One region of the Janthinobacterium sp. 35 genome, then DNA from elsewhere that is predicted to be linked to it. Evidence: predicted binding sites of a transcription regulator. Region 1 holds the regulator's gene; each other region holds the start of a gene.

Evidence for each region. Region 1 encodes sigma-54, which starts transcription at its own class of promoters, with help from an activator protein. Its sites were predicted from a motif close to TGGCANGNAANCTGCTTT; they were not measured.
Region 2: the regulator sigma-54 is predicted to act here: its motif matches at 1,216-1,233, upstream of pedF (cytochrome c-550 PedF).
Region 3: the regulator sigma-54 is predicted to act here: its motif matches at 1,570-1,587, upstream of CLU93_RS08610 (beta-propeller fold lactonase family protein).
Region 4: the regulator sigma-54 is predicted to act here: its motif matches at 2,149-2,166, upstream of pepA (flocculation-associated PEP-CTERM protein PepA).

What each region holds. Positions count from the first base shown of each region.
Region 1 covers NZ_PEFN01000001.1:2,110,152-2,113,901, forward strand. The annotation lists gene rapZ (RNase adapter RapZ) at 1-58, shown strand, start outside; gene CLU93_RS09475 (enoyl-CoA hydratase/isomerase family protein) at 182-1,267, opposite strand; gene hpf (ribosome hibernation-promoting factor, HPF/YfiA family) at 1,403-1,762, opposite strand; gene CLU93_RS09485 (RNA polymerase factor sigma-54) at 1,832-3,310, opposite strand; gene lptB (LPS export ABC transporter ATP-binding protein) at 3,315-3,750, opposite strand, start outside.
Region 2 covers NZ_PEFN01000001.1:1,915,905-1,919,654, forward strand. The annotation lists gene CLU93_RS08620 (substrate-binding periplasmic protein) at 1-668, opposite strand, end outside; gene pedF (cytochrome c-550 PedF) at 694-1,179, opposite strand; gene rtcA (RNA 3'-terminal phosphate cyclase) at 1,311-2,330, opposite strand; gene CLU93_RS08635 (RtcB family protein) at 2,347-3,582, opposite strand.
Region 3 covers NZ_PEFN01000001.1:1,911,238-1,914,987, reverse strand. The annotation lists gene CLU93_RS08615 (TonB-dependent receptor family protein) at 1-1,447, opposite strand, end outside; gene CLU93_RS08610 (beta-propeller fold lactonase family protein) at 1,652-2,608, shown strand; gene adh (aldehyde dehydrogenase) at 2,958-3,750, shown strand, end outside.
Region 4 covers NZ_PEFN01000001.1:4,645,929-4,649,678, reverse strand. The annotation lists gene CLU93_RS20740 (DEAD/DEAH box helicase) at 1-270, shown strand, start outside; gene CLU93_RS20735 (acyl-CoA thioesterase) at 358-816, opposite strand; gene CLU93_RS20730 (hypothetical protein) at 946-1,314, opposite strand; gene CLU93_RS28270 (hypothetical protein) at 1,444-1,581, opposite strand; gene CLU93_RS28265 (hypothetical protein) at 1,820-1,993, opposite strand; gene pepA (flocculation-associated PEP-CTERM protein PepA) at 2,242-3,075, shown strand; gene CLU93_RS20720 (nitroreductase family protein) at 3,154-3,750, opposite strand, start outside.

The DNA of each region.
Region 1 (3,750 bases):
GGCGCAGTATTTCGGGCCGAACGAGCGCGTGGTTCTACGCCACCGCGAGCGCAGCTAGAGAACGCCAATAAAACCTACTGCGCGTCGGTATAGGTGGTCTGCGATGCTCACTGTGCGTAAAGCACAGTTCCGCTTCTCAACCACCTCTCCCTTCCGCTCGCTACGGTTTTATCCAGCGTTGTTACTTCAGATAATAAAGCGGATGCGCCGTGGCCGGCCAGACGGGGGCAAAGAAACGTGCCACCATGGCTGCATCGACCTCGTCCAGGCTGGCGGGGTTCCAACGTGGCGCATTGTCCTTGTCGACCACCAGCGCGCGCACGCCTTCCAGCACTTCTCCATGCGCGAAATTGTGGCGCACCACGCTGCGCTCCAGGCGCAGGCAGTCGGCCACACCCAGGTGGGCACCGCGCTGCAGCAATTCGAGGGTCACCGACATCATCAGCGGTGAACGCAAACGCATGGCCGCCAGGGCCTTGCCTGCGAACGCGCTGTCGTCCTGCGCCAGCGAGGCCATGATGGCGGCCACGGAAGGGGCGCCGAAGTGGCGGTCCAGCGCCGTGCGCGCGGTGGCCAAAGCAGAAGCCCCCGCCTCGGCCTGGAACGGCGCGGCCAGCGCCTTGATGGCCACCGGCAAGGCCTCGCCCGGCGTCGATTCGAACAGGGCCAGCAGCGCCCCCATCTGCGCCTCGGGCAGGTAGACATCGGCCAGCCCCGTGTACAGGGCATCGGCCGCGTTGATCGTCAAGCCCGTCAAGCCCAGGTACAGGCCCAGCTGGCCGGCCAGGCGGGACAGAAAATAACTGCCGCCCACGTCCGGGAACAAGCCGATATTGACTTCCGGCATGGCCATGCGCGTGCGGCCCGTGACGATGCGCAGGCGGTTGCCGGGCCCGGCTTGCGCCACGCCCATGCCGCCGCCCATGACCACGCCATCCATCACGGCGATATACGGTTTCGGGTAGAAATGAATGACATGATTTAAGGCGTATTCTTCTGTAAAGAAATCTTCCAGCAATGCACTGCCGCCTTGCGGCGTAGCCAGGCCCGCATCGTAAAAGAAACGGATATCGCCGCCGGCGCACAGGGCTTTTTCGCTGCTGGAACGGATCACGACGGCGTCCACCTGCGGATCGTCGCGCCAGGCCAGCAAGACGGCACTCAGGGCCCGCACCATCTCCAGCGACAGGGAATTGAAGGCTTTCGGACGGTCGAGCACGATGTGCCCGGTACGGTTGCGGATGGAGGTCTGGACGAAGTCGCTCATGGGAAAATGAAAGAAGTGAGAGTAGGCACATTCTAGCGCCTGCACGGGCAACATTGCGCTCGACAGGCAGGGGCGCAAAAAAGGGCGCAATGTGCGCCCTTAGTTGATCACAACCGGTTGAAAGTCGCAGGCCGTTTAGACGGCGGCTAATTCTTCTTCCGAGTTGTCTGGCAGATGCTTGATCGCCTCTTTACCGTGCCCTTGCACTTTGGTTTTGTATTTCATCACTTGCCTGTCCAGCTTGTCGATCAGGATATCGATTGCGGCATACAGGTCATGCGCCAGGCTTTCCACATAGACAGTTTTGCCACTCAGACGCAGGTTGACTTCGGCCTTTTGACGTTTTTCTTTCTCTTTGAGGTTATCCACGGTCAGAATCACGGCGATATCGATAACTTGATCGAAATGACGTTTCACGCGCTCCAGCTTCGTTTGTACGTATTCACGGATGGCTGGTGTCACTTCGAGATGATGTCCGCTGATGGTGAGATTCATACACACTCCTAAAGATGATCGGGTTCGTGCGGTCCATCCTATCCGGCCCGCAGAGGAACCGAAAAAAACTTACAAACACTTACGCAGGCTCACTGGCGGAATTTTCAACGCTTCCCGGTATTTGGCAACAGTACGTCGCGCAATCACCATGCCTTGTTCCCCCAGCATGTCCGCAATCTTACTGTCGGATAAAGGATTTTTAGGGTCTTCTGCTCCTGTCAGTTGCACGATCAATGCCCGTATCGCCGTCGATGATGCTTCGCCCCCCGCTTCGGTGGCGACGTGGCTACCAAAGAAATATTTCAACTCGAACATGCCGTGCGGGGTCAGCATGTACTTTTGAGTTGTTACCCGCGAGATAGTACTCTCGTGTAAACCCAGTGTATCAGCTATTTCACGGAGCACAAGGGGGCGCATGGCAACGGCCCCATGCGAGAAAAAGTTCTTTTGTCTTTCTACTATCGCCTGTGCCACGCGCAGGATCGTGTCGAAGCGCTGGCGCATATTCTTGATCAGCCACTTGGCTTCCTGCAACTGTGCGCCCATGGCGCCCTCGCCCTTGCCCTGCTTGAGCAAGTTGGCGTACATGGCGTTGACGCGCAGGCGCGGCATGACGTCGTTGTTCAGGGTGACTTGCCAGCCATTGCGCGCACGCTTGACGACGACGTCGGGCACCACGTAATCGGACACGTCCGAGGCGAACACGGCGCCCGGATGCGGATTGCACTGGCGAATCACCGTCTGCGCTTCACGCAAGTCTTCCTCGTCGCAATCGAGGGCTTTTTTCAGCTTGTTGAAATCGCGCTGGGCAAACCAGGCCAGGTGCTTTTCCACGATGACGAGGGCCATGCGCCGCGTCACCATGGCGACGTGCGGCAAACGCTTGATTTGCAGCGCCAGGCATTCGGACGCATTGCGCGCACCCACGCCGGGCGGATCGAAACTTTGCAGCAGGGACAAGGCCGTGCGCATCTCGTCGGCGTCGATTTCCAGCTCTTCCGGCAGGCGCGCCAGGATGTCGTCGAGCGACTCTTCCAGGTAGCCATTGTCGTCGAGCGCGTCGATGATCAGTTCGACCAGCGCGCGGTCGCGCAACTCGAGCACCGTCACGCGCATCTGCTCCATCAGGTGCTCGCGCAGGGTGCAGTGATGGGCCTCCAATTGCGGACGCGAATCTTCGTCATCGGGCGCCTTGCCCCGGCTCGCCTCGCTCCAGTCGCTGTCGCCACCGTCTGCGGCGGCCGGGCTGTCGCTCGCCTCGCCGTCAAAGGTCTCCGCTTCGGCCGGCGCCGCAGGCGCATCCTGGCCTGGCGGCTGGGGCGGCGCTTCGGCCGGCGCGGCCGTGGAACTCAGGGCTCCGTCGGACAGCAGGCGCAGCGAATGGTCGAGCGGATCGTCGAGGCGCTCGAGCAAGGGATTGTCCGTCAGCAGTTGCTCGAGTTCCTGGTGCAATTCCAGGGTAGACAATTGCAACAGGCGTATCGATTGCTGCAACTGCGGCGTCAGTGCCAGGTGCTGCGAAGTGCGCAGCTGCAATGATTGTTTCATTGGCTCACATGCGGAAGTGTTCGCCCAGGTAGACCCGGCGTACCGACTCGTTCGCGATGATGTCGTCGGGGCGTCCCGACGCCAGCACCGAGCCCTGGTTGATGATGTAGGCACGGTCGCAGATACCCAGCGTCTCGCGCACATTATGGTCGGTGATCAGCACGCCGATATTGCGCTCCTTCAAGAAGCGCACGATGCGCTGGATCTCGATCACGGCGATCGGGTCGACACCGGCGAACGGTTCGTCGAGCAGCACGAAACGTGGGTCGGTCGCCAGCGCGCGGGCGATTTCCACGCGGCGGCGCTCGCCGCCCGACAGCGACAGCGCCTGGTTCTCGCGCAACTTTTCAATCTGCAAGTCAGCCAGCAATTTATCCAGGCGCTCCTCGATCTCGGCCTTCTTCAAAGGACGGCCTTCGACGGTCTGGATTTCCAGCACG
Region 2 (3,750 bases), 190 kb from region 1:
ACTTCGCTCAAGGGAAAAGCGGGATCGCTTTTCAGCACCGACTCGATTTCCGAACGATTCGCCAGCACGGCGTCGAGCTTGCCCGCCTGCAATTGCTGCAAGGCTTCGGCCGCCGTGTCGAAGATGCGCACGTCGTCGCGGTACTTGCCATTGTCTTCGCCCAGCATCAGCATGGCGGCGATCGATACCTTTTCCACGCCGATACGCTTGCCGGCCAGCGAAGCGACGCCATCGAATTGCGGCACGGCTTGCGCACTGCGTACCAGGCGCACCGTTTCCACGTAATACGGCGCAAAGATTTCCACCTTGTCGTTGTCCGCCATCAACTTCTTGTCGACCGGCACATGCAGCATCACGTCGGCGGGACCATAGCCGAGGTAATGCCCCTTCCACACCATATTGCGCAAATCGTCGTTCAGGTTTTCACCGGCGGGAAAGGGCAGCAAGCTCAGTTTCAAGCCCAGCTTTTTCGCCAGCGCTTCGGCAATGTCGATATCGATGCCCGTTCCCTTGTCGGAAAACGGCGCAAACTCGTTATACACCGCCACTTTCAGGCTGCCCGACTGCTGCACTTTCTGCCAGTCGGCGCGCGCTGGCGCGGCTGCGCACAGCGCCAGGCAGGCGAGCGAAAGCATCGCGCGCGCGCCCGGAAGTTGAAATGAACGCATGGGACTCCTTCGTTATCAATTCGACCTAATTAGATTCGCGGCGGGTTTCCAGGTAGGTCTTGATGGCCCACATGGCTTCCTGGTTGAAGACGCCTTCGAACGGCGGCATGTACACGGCGCCATTGCGTACTTTACCGTGGCGAATAGTCGTCAGGAAATAATTGTCCGTTTCCTTGTAGCAGGCCTGTTTCTTTGTCTCATTTTTGATGCCGAAGCAATCGCGGTCGAGCTGGCGCAAGTCCGGCGCGATGCCGCCCGAGATGGCTTCGATGCCGTGGCAGCGGGCGCAATTCTGGTTGTAGGCCGAGGTGCCCACCGTCAAGGCCAGCTTGTTGCCCCGATACGGGTTTTGTTCGAGCCACTTGTCGCCCACCTTGGGCAAGCCCGTGGTGTCGACGCCTTGCGGCGTGACATTGCCGTGCGCATAGGCCTGCGGCAAGGTCAGCAGGGAAGTGAGGGCCACGGCGCCGGCGGCTGCCACGCCGAGCAGGGTACGGATGGAATAGGTCATGCTGGTCTCCTTGGTTTTTTTAGTGAATATCCAAGAAGAGCAAATGCCATGCCATGCGTACATGCCCCACATCCGACCGCCCATGTATCAATTTGGAACAGCTGCAACAGGTAGCTGTGTCACCACGAGGGTCAGGCGGCGGCCACCGTGCAGATGCTGCCCCGCTCCTGCGGCTCGAAAGTGATACGCACGGGCAAAAATCGGGCAATCACTTCAGCATTCGTCAGCGCATGTTGCGAGACCTTGTTGCAACTGAAGCTACCGCCACCGGCCAGCGCCATGGGCAGCAAGAGCTGGTCGGCCAGGTGCTCGCCGACTGCCGCGTCCGTCTTGAGATAGGCACGCACCTCGTTCAACAGGCGCTTGGCCACCGTTTCGGCCAGCAAGGACTTTTCGCCGAACGAGGTAAATACTTCCGTGACGTGCTCATGTTCCAAGGTCAGCAACAGGACGTTGCCCGGTCCCTGCTCCGCCGGCAAGCCGACGAGGCGCAGCTGCTTGCCGCTCCAGCCCATGCCGTCGGCGACACGCTCGAGCTCGCGTTGCGCCACGTTCACATGCACGCCCGCCACCACGCTTTCCGCATACCCGGCCTTGCGTTCGCCGCGCTGCAGCAGCGAAATGGGCCGCAAGCGCTGGCACGGTTGCACGGTGGCCAGCACCTCGCCGCCGCCCGCGGGATGAAAACCATAGCGCTGTTGCGTCATCTCCACGTCGGCGCCCATTTGTTCCAGGATGCGGCCATACGCGCGCTGCAGGAAATGCACGGGCGGCGCCATGGCATTGTGCGTGCCGCCACTGATGCGCACGGTCGACGGCCCATCCGCATGCAGCAGGGCCGGCAGCAGGGTTTGCAATACCAGGGTGCAACTGCCGGCGCTGCCGATGGCAAAGCGGTAATCACCGCTACGTATGGGACCAGGCATAAATTCCAGGCTCGTTGCGCGCAGCGCCACCGGCGTCGTGCGCGCCCCGCAAATGGCGGCTGCCGCCTGCACGGCCAGCAGATGCTGGCGCAGCAAGCCGGGCTTGTCCCGTCCCGCGCGGATGTTAATCAGCCGGAACGGCTGCCCCGTGATCATCGACAAACTCAGCGCCGAGCGCAAAATCTGTCCGCCGCCTTCGCCTTGCGCTCCATCAATTTCTATCATCTCTGCTTTCTCTCTGTTAACCTTTGACGCACACGACCTGCTTCAGGATATGCACCACATCGACCAGTTCGCGCTGTGCCAGCATCACCGCGTCGATATCCTTGTAGGCCATCGGAATCTCATCGATCACATTTTCATCCTTGCGGCATTCCACGCCCTCGGTGGCGCGGATCTGGTCGGTCAGGTTGAAGCGCCGCTTCGCTTCCGTGCGACTCATCGTGCGTCCGGCACCGTGGCTGCAGCTATGGAAACTCTCCGCATTGCCCTTGCCGCGCACGATAAAACTCTTCGCGCCCATGGAGCCGGGAATGATCCCCAGCTCGCCGGCGCGGGCCGACACGGCACCCTTGCGCGTGACCAGCACGTCCTTGCCGAAGTGGTGTTCCTTCTGCACATAGTTGTGGTGGCAGTTGACGGCCTCCACATGCGTCTGGAACGGCTTATGGATGACCGTGCGCACGGCCGCGATCAGGTTCATCATCATCACTTCGCGGTTGTTGCGCGCAAAACGCTGCGCCCAGCCCACCGCTTCCACGTAATCGTCATAATGCTGCGTACCTTCGGCCAGGTAAGCCAGGTCCTGGTCGGGCAGGTTGATGAAGTGCGTGCGCATATCCTGCTTGGCCAGTTCGATGAAATGCGTGCCGATGGCATTGCCCACGCCGCGCGAGCCGGAATGCAGCATGAACCACACAGAGCCCTGCTCGTCGAGGCACACTTCGATGAAGTGGTTACCGCTGCCCAAAGTTCCCAGGTGGCGGTAGTGATTCGTATTTTTCAGCTTCGGCGTTTTCAGGCAGATGGCATCGAACTCGTCCTTCAGCTGCAGCCAGGCCGCATCGACCACCGAAGGCGGGGTATGCCAGGAACCCTCGTCACGGCCGCGGTGGCCGCGCGTCTTCGGCGACATCCCGTGCGGAATGGCGCGTTCGATGGCGCTGCGCAGTGGTCCCAGGTTATCAGGCAAGTCGCTGGCCGTCAGCGTGGTTTTCGCCGCCATCATGCCGCATCCGATATCCACGCCGACGGCCGCCGGAATCACCGCACCCAGGGTGGGAATCACGCTGCCGATGGTCGAACCTTTACCCAGGTGGACGTCGGGCATGACGGCGATATGCTTGTAAATGAACGGCAGGGTCGCCGTGTTGCGCAATTGTTTTTTGGCCGCTTCTTCGACGGGCACGCCACGGGTCCACATTTTGACGGGACGGCTGCCTTCGGTATGCAGGACTTCGTATTCTTCGTTTTTCATCTGCTTCTTTTCTTCTATTTTATAGGGGTGATGACAAGGCTTGGTAAAACGTCTGCCGACGTATCGGCTGTGGAGGTCGGTATTGGCCATTTTCGTTCCTCCCTGCTCTCTACTTTCATCTCGTTGCTACACTCTCTAACGCAAGCGCTGTGCCAGCTTTCAATATTT
Region 3 (3,750 bases), 200 kb from region 1:
CGCGCGCGGCGCTGGCGTAGACGTTGACGTTCGGCGTCAGTTTATACAGCAGACCCAGCACCGGTGTCGTGTGGCTGAACGTGAGGTTGCCGCTGTCGTCGCCATTGCTGAGGAAGTGGTCGTTGACCGCCACTTTCATCTTGCTGTAGCGCACACCTGCGCTCAGCAGCCATGGCCCGCTTTGCCATTCCATCTGGAGATACGGGTCGAGGCTGGAGACGACATCCTGCTCGTCGCGGCGCAGCTTGCCTTTTACGCCAAAGCTATTGCCAATGTAATTTTCATAGCCGGTGCGGTCATCGCTGGAGCGGCCGTAATCGATGCCGATGGTGGTGCTCAGCTTGCCGCCGGCCAGCTGGTTCACGTGCAGCCAGTTGGTATCGATGCCATAGAACTGACGCTGGAAGTCGACCACGCCGCCCGAGTGTGAGGGCGACTTCTGGAAATCGATGTTGAAAGCCTGGTACTGGATCACATCGCGGTTGCCGCCATACACCATCACATGCAGGCGGTCGTCGCCAAACGCTTGTTCATAGGTGGCGCCGATTTGCTGGTGGTCGATGCTCTTGCGCGTGTTGTAGCGTTCTGCAAAGCTGCGTTTTGGAATCTGGTCGTCTTTAGGATCGATTTCACCTGCGCGCGGGTTTGCTGCAAACGTGGCCCAGGTGGCGCCCAGCGGATCTTGCGTGTTGCCCTGGTGCAGGCTGTTGGCGACGATCGTCAGCTTGCTGTCCGCATTGGGCTTGACGGTGATCTTGCCGAACGCCTGTTCGCGCGTGGCGGCGCTGTGGTCGCGGAAGCCGTCCGTGCGGAAGCGCGAACCGTCGAGTACGTAGCCGATGCCGCCTGCCTGGCCTTGTGCCGTCAGGTCCACCTTGCTGGTGCCGAAACTGCCGCCCGTTACATTCAATTCGACGGACGGGGGATTCTGCCCATCCCTGGAAAACAGCTGGATCACGCCGCCAGAATGGTTGCCATAGATGGCAGAAAACGGTCCGCGCAGCACTTCGATGCGCTCGGCCGTATCGAGGTTGAAGGTAGCGGCCTGGCCCTGGCCGTCGGGCATGCTGGCGGGAATGCCATCGCTGATCAGTTTGACGCCGCGTACGCCGAAGGCCGAGCGGGCGCCGAAGCCGCGCGACGAGATCTGCAAGTCTTGCGCGTAATTCTGGCGGTTCTGCACAACCAGGCCCGGCACGGCGGCCAGCGCCTCGGACGCGTTGACGCGGATCTGGCCATCCTGGATGCGGGCGCTGTCGACCACGTCGATCGATGCCGGCACTTCCTGGCTGGGGTGGGCGATGCGGCTGCCGCTGACGACCACCGTATCCATGAGTTGCCCGTTGGCCAGGTTAGCTGCCTCGGCGGCGAAAACGTGGGGGGCGAGGGTGGCGCTGCCGGCGACAAACAGGCTGGCAATGGTGTTCAAGCGGAAACGATGCTGCATGCGGGTTCTCCAATGTGAATAAAAGCCTGCTTGAGCGCGTGAGCGGCGCAGGTCTGCATAGGTGTATCAAGCAATATGCCTGCCATGTCTCCATTGGTGGGCTGAAATTATACGCGTGTCAGTGGCACGGCGTTTGCATGCAGAAATGCTCAGAGGCGCCGATACCGCGCGCTTTTCCCGTGTTTTTCCATTGAAAAGGTGATTATGCCCAACTTCTTCTCACGCTTGCGCCAGGTGTGCTGGCTGCTGCCTGTACTCGCCAGCAGCGCCCTCCAGGCCGCTCCTTTTGCCTATGTTCCCAATGAAAAATCGGGCACCCTGAGCGTGATCGACACGGCGACCGACCAGGTGGTGCGCCAGATCGCGGCAGGCAAGCGGCCGCGTGGCATCGCCGCCGACCCCACCGGGCGGCAATTGTTTGTCACCGATGCCGCCAGCAGCGCCTTGTTGCTGATCGATAACGCGACCGGCACGCCCGTGCGCACGGTGGCGCTGGGCAAGTCGCCCGAAGGCGTCAGCGCTACGCAGGACGGTCGTTACGTGGCCGTGGCCGTCGAGGAAAACAATAGCGTGAGCTTGCTCGATGGTCAGACGGGCGTCTTGCTCGCCGACATCAAGGTGCAGGGACGCAATCCGGAACATGCCGTGTTCAGCCCGGACGGGCGCTGGCTGCTGGTCAGTGCGGAAGAGGCCGAGCAAGTCGATGTCATTGATGTGGCGCAACGCCGCCAGGTGGCTTCCATCGCCGTGGGCCTGCGTCCGCGTGGCATCGGTTTCAGTCCGGACTCCGGCCGCGCCTACGTGGCGTGCGAACTGGTCAACGCCGTGTATGTGATCGACATGGCCGCGCGCAAGGCGATTGCCACCATTCCAGCGGGCAAGAATGCCAACGGCATCGCCGTCCATCCTGGCGGCAAGCAGGTGTATGTCTCGAACGGTACGGACGGCACGGTGATGGTGATCGATACGGCCAGCCACCAGGTCACGGCCACCATTGCCGTCGGCAAGCGCCCGTGGAACATGGCCATCACGCCCGATGGCAGCAAGCTGTACGTGGCCAATGGCCGCTCGAACAGCGTTTCCGTCATCGATACGGCCAGCGCGCGCAAGGTGGCCGATATTGCCGTGGGCGAATTGCCATGGGGCGTGGTGATACGGTAGTGGTACAGGAGTAGGTGTTCCAGTCTGGTACACCTGTTCCATTGTGCAGCGGCGCAGGGGGCGCGATGCGGGCTGGCGTCCAGGCTGGCACGGATCGGAACAGGGGCCGCGCCGCTTGTTCAAAACGCCAACAGAGCCGCGCCCTCCGCTCAAGCCCGGGGCGTGCGCTGAAAAGCGCGCCGGGTTTGACGCCACGCCCTTGCAACAGGGGGAAAAGCGGCTAAGTTTGTAGTGGGATGGTGAGCTGGCACGGCATTTGCGGAAGACTCCGTGTACTCACCCCATCTGTACCAGGACGTTTGATTTTAATTAAAGCAATTCCATTCTAATTAACCCGATAGAGGACGACATGAATCTCGCAGACATCAGCAAACTGGGCGTAGCCAATCCCTTCAAACAACGCTATGACAATTACATCGGCGGTCAGTTCGTTGCACCAGTAAAAGGTGAATACTTTCCTAACATCACGCCCATCACGGGCTTGCCGTTTTGCGAAATCGCCCGTTCCACGGCGGAAGACGTCGAGCTGGCGCTGGACGCCGCGCATGCCGCCAAGGATGCCTGGGGCAAGACTTCACCCGCCGAGCGCGCCAATATCCTGAATCGCATCGCCGACCGCATCGAACAGAACCTGAGCCTGATCGCCACGGCGGAAACCATCGACAACGGCAAGCCGATCCGTGAAACGATGAATGCCGACATTCCGCTGGCCATCGACCATTTCCGTTACTTCGCCGGCTGCATCCGCGCGCAGGAAGGTTCCGTCGCGCAAATCGATGCGGAAACCTATGCCTATCACTACCATGAGCCGCTGGGCGTCGTGGGCCAGATCATCCCGTGGAATTTCCCAATTCTGATGGCCGTGTGGAAACTGGCGCCAGCCCTGGCCGCCGGCAATTGCGTGGTGCTCAAACCGGCCGAGCAAACCCCGGCGTCCATCATGGTGTTGATCGAACTGATCGGCGACTTGCTGCCACCGGGCGTGCTGAACATCATCAACGGTTTCGGCCTGGAAGCGGGCAAGCCGCTGGCGTCGAGCAAGCGCATCGCCAAGATCGCCTTCACGGGTGAAACGGGCACGGGCCGCTTGATCATGGGTTATGCGGCGCAAAACCTGATTCCCGTCACCCTGGAGCTGGGCG
Region 4 (3,750 bases), 2.5 Mb from region 1:
AAGCGCATCGAACGCTTCACCAAGCAATTGATCCCGGTCAATGTCATCGAAGGTTTCGAGCCTAAGAAAACGGCGTCGGCACCACGCTCGAGCGCCCGTCCAGGCGGCTGGAAACCAGGCGACAACCGTGGCGGCGCGAAGCCAGCGCAACGCACGTTCAGCAAGCCAGGCGCACCACGCAAAGACGGCGCACCTAGCACCGGCGGCGGCTACAAGGGTTCCAACCCGCGCAGCACCGACGGCGCACGCCGCAGCTACGGCGACCGTTAATCACGGCGCCATGCCGCCAGCAGGCGGCAGGCAATAGAAAACGGCCACCAGATCGCTCTGGTGGCCGTTTTTTCATGTCCGCTGCCTTTATTTCTTCGACACCTTCTGGCGCGACAGCTTGCGCAGCTTGGCTTGCTCGAAGCGCACCTGCTGCTCCGGCGTTTCCAGCACCAGCGGCGGCACGGCCACGGGCTTGCGGTTGGCGTCCACGGCCACCATCGTGAAATAGCAGCTGTTGGCGTGGCGCACCAGGCGCTGCTGGATGTTTTCCGTCACCACGCGGATGCCCACTTCCATCGAGGTCGTGCCCGTGTAATTGATCGAGGCGAGGAACGTCACCAGCTCACCGACGTGGATGGGCTGCAAGAACATCACCTGGTCCACCGACAGGGTCACCACATAGCTGCCCGAATAGCGGCTGGCGCAGGCGTAGGCGACGCTGTCGAGGTATTTCAGGATGGTGCCGCCGTGCACATTGCCGGAAAAGTTGGCCATATCGGGCGTCATCAGGACCGTCATCGTCAATTCGTGGGCCGACCAGTTCATCGCGCTGTCCAAAGTGTTCTCCAAAGGGAAATGAATAGAAAGAGTGGGGATGTGAAAACCGGCCCCAGGGGCCGGTGGCAAAGCGCAGAGTCTATCCTGGTAGGGAGCGTCTTCTGCCGGGATAGGTTATTACAGGCCCAGGGTGTCGATGTCGGCCAGCGAGTCGCGGCCCTTGTCGGAAATGTCGTAGCCCTCGCCTTCGGCGCGCGCCACGATGTGGGCTTTCTTGCCCAGGAAATAGGCCACGTCCGATTCCAGCCTGGTCAGCGGATCGGCGGCCACGGCGCGCAGCCCCATGATGCAGCGGCGCAGGAAAAGCAGCTGTTGTGCTTTCTCGGTGATGGACAAACGGCCATCGCGTGCATAGCTGAGCAGCTTCAGGCCGGACAGGCGCTTGGCATTGCGGGCAACGCAAGCACTGGGGCGCTCGGTCTTGATGCCGCGTGCAACTTGCTCCAGCGCGTCATATTCATCGGTTGTTAATTTCTCGTTCTTCATTACTTTTCCATAAAAGGCCAGGTGTTCGGCCCCCATGGTACGCGCCCCGCTGCGCATCGGCAACAGGCAACGTGATTCAGTCGCCGCCCACCCCACGGATGGCGTACTGAAAATGCGCGTGAAGCGCGCTTATTTGTAGCTGCGCAGCAGCAGCCACGCCAGGCCGCAGCCAGCCACGGCGCCCGCCAGCGCCAGCGCCGCGAGGTTTTTGCCGGTGATCACTGGGCGCCGGCCCAGGTAGATTTTGTTATGCAAGGAATTGCCCATGATGGTCTCCTGTACAAGAATTTTTATGATGTCTCATTATAAGAACAGAATCGTGACGGCCACATGACACACAGCAGTTAGCGCTTAATTTGTATCCACTCGGCAATGTTTATTGGCATTTTTGTTGTTTAATTGGCGTGACAACCCCGCCGCCCGCACAATTCATTTCCGACCAGAAATAAACAGCGCGCGGCAGTGGCATCGCCGCTCAGGTGTGCCCAGGTGCGCGACGACTTGGTCAGCCCATCCTGACGGGCGGCGGGGGTGGTGTCGGTTCCTCGACGGGCACGGGGTCCGTGTGCGGCGGCTTGTCCGGCGGCGGCGTCAGCGGATCGCCTTCGGGCGGCGGCGGGATATCCGGTTCAGGCGTGCTGTGCGCACGCAGCGGGGCATGACGGGATGGTAGTTGCATGGTGACCTCCTTTGCCCCACTCTAGCCGATGACAGGAAAGACTGGCGCCCGCGAGCCGCGCCATCGGCCGGGTAAAACGTCGATTTTTTTTACACAAGCACGAAAAACGCCATCCCTGTTTTTATAAGCTGTTGAATTTAAATACAAATATTACATGGTACGAATTCTGCTTCAAGGGCGTATGAGGTTATCTGAGGCAGCCGCCACAGTGACCTGGTCCGATCAACCCTCACGCTGAAGGAAATGCCATGAAAACGCTGTCCTCGTTTCTGCGTCTCGCTCTCTCCGCGGCCACCATCGGCGCCGCGCTGATCAGTGCTCCCGCATTCGCTGGTCCTTTGTTTACCGTCAATGAAGGTTCCGTCCCCGGTGCCGCAGCCAATCTGGTGGTGGCCGACCGCATCAGCTTTGAATATCACGCGCGCGTCGAACAAACCATCGTTGGCGGTTTGGGTGGTGGCAACGATCCCTTCACTCAGACAGGCTTTCTGAGCAAGGCCGCTTTCGGCAGTCCCAATGGCGGCAGCGTGCCATCGCAACTGAACGCCCTGAATGGCTATGGCATCTATGGCCTGTTTTCCATCACCGGTCAGTCCGATACGCTGGCTGGCGGGATCTTCGCTACCTTTCAAACCCTGACCATGACCTTGTACATCGACCCCAACCAGGATACGGCACTGTCGGTCAGTAACGTCGCAGGCTCGCCGGTGAATGTGGGTGGCGTCTCCGGGGATGACTATGCGATCGTGACCTACACGCTCGACGTGGGCGAAGCACACATTTTCGCCGGCCTGGCCCAGGGCGACTTCAAGGCCTTGCTGAACGCCACATTGACGCCGCAAGGACAGTTGTTCTTCGTCAACCCCAACCCGTTTTTCCCGCTGGAGTCCCTCAGCGGGAATACCAACAGCTTCATCGGCGGCAGCCTGACCGACAGTTTCGTCGCGATGGCCGACGGTGGCGGCCTGGAATTATTCCAGGCCGCTGTACCTGAACCAGGCACCATCGCCCTGCTCGGTATCGGCCTGTTTGGCCTGGGCATGACTGCGCGCCGCCAGCAACGCGGGCAACGCCAGGCCTGACATGCGATCATCCAGTCTGAAAGCCGCTGATGTCCTCAGCGGCTTTTTTCGCTGCGGCAAGCGGCAAGCCCATGCCGCTCACGCAAGCGTCCTCCCGTTGACCGGCGCCACCAGCAAGTCTTGCAACGGCCGGCGCAAGGAGCGCGCCTGGGCTGCCGGGCCGGCGCCGATGCGGCCAAGGAACACGGCCCGATCAAACGCCACCGCACCCAGCACGGCCTGGCATTGCAGCGCCAGTTCCTGCGCCAGTTCCAGCATGCCGTCGGTGCGCGAAAAGGCCCGCCGTTCGCGCACATAACGGGCGAAGATCAGCGGCGTCAGTTCCGGCTGTAACTGCAGGCCCAGCTGCGTGGCCGTCAACCAGAAGCGCTGCATGGCCCTGCCCGCCGCCACGTAATCGTCGATGTGACGCGGCGGCGCCTCGGCCAGCAGCACGAAATGCGCGGCGCAATACAGGCCCGGCAGCAAGTCCATCTGCAGACGCGGGGCAATGGTGCCTCCCAGCCAGGTATTGAAAAAATCCACGCGGCGCCAGCTGTGCATGACCCAGCGCATCAGCCGCGCCGTCATCGGGTCGACACCGAGCGCCTGTTCCGGGATGCGGTCGGCGCTGAAGCGCGCGCCCCATTCGATGACGTCGCGGTGCACCTTGTGCGCTTCGGGCATGGTCAGGCG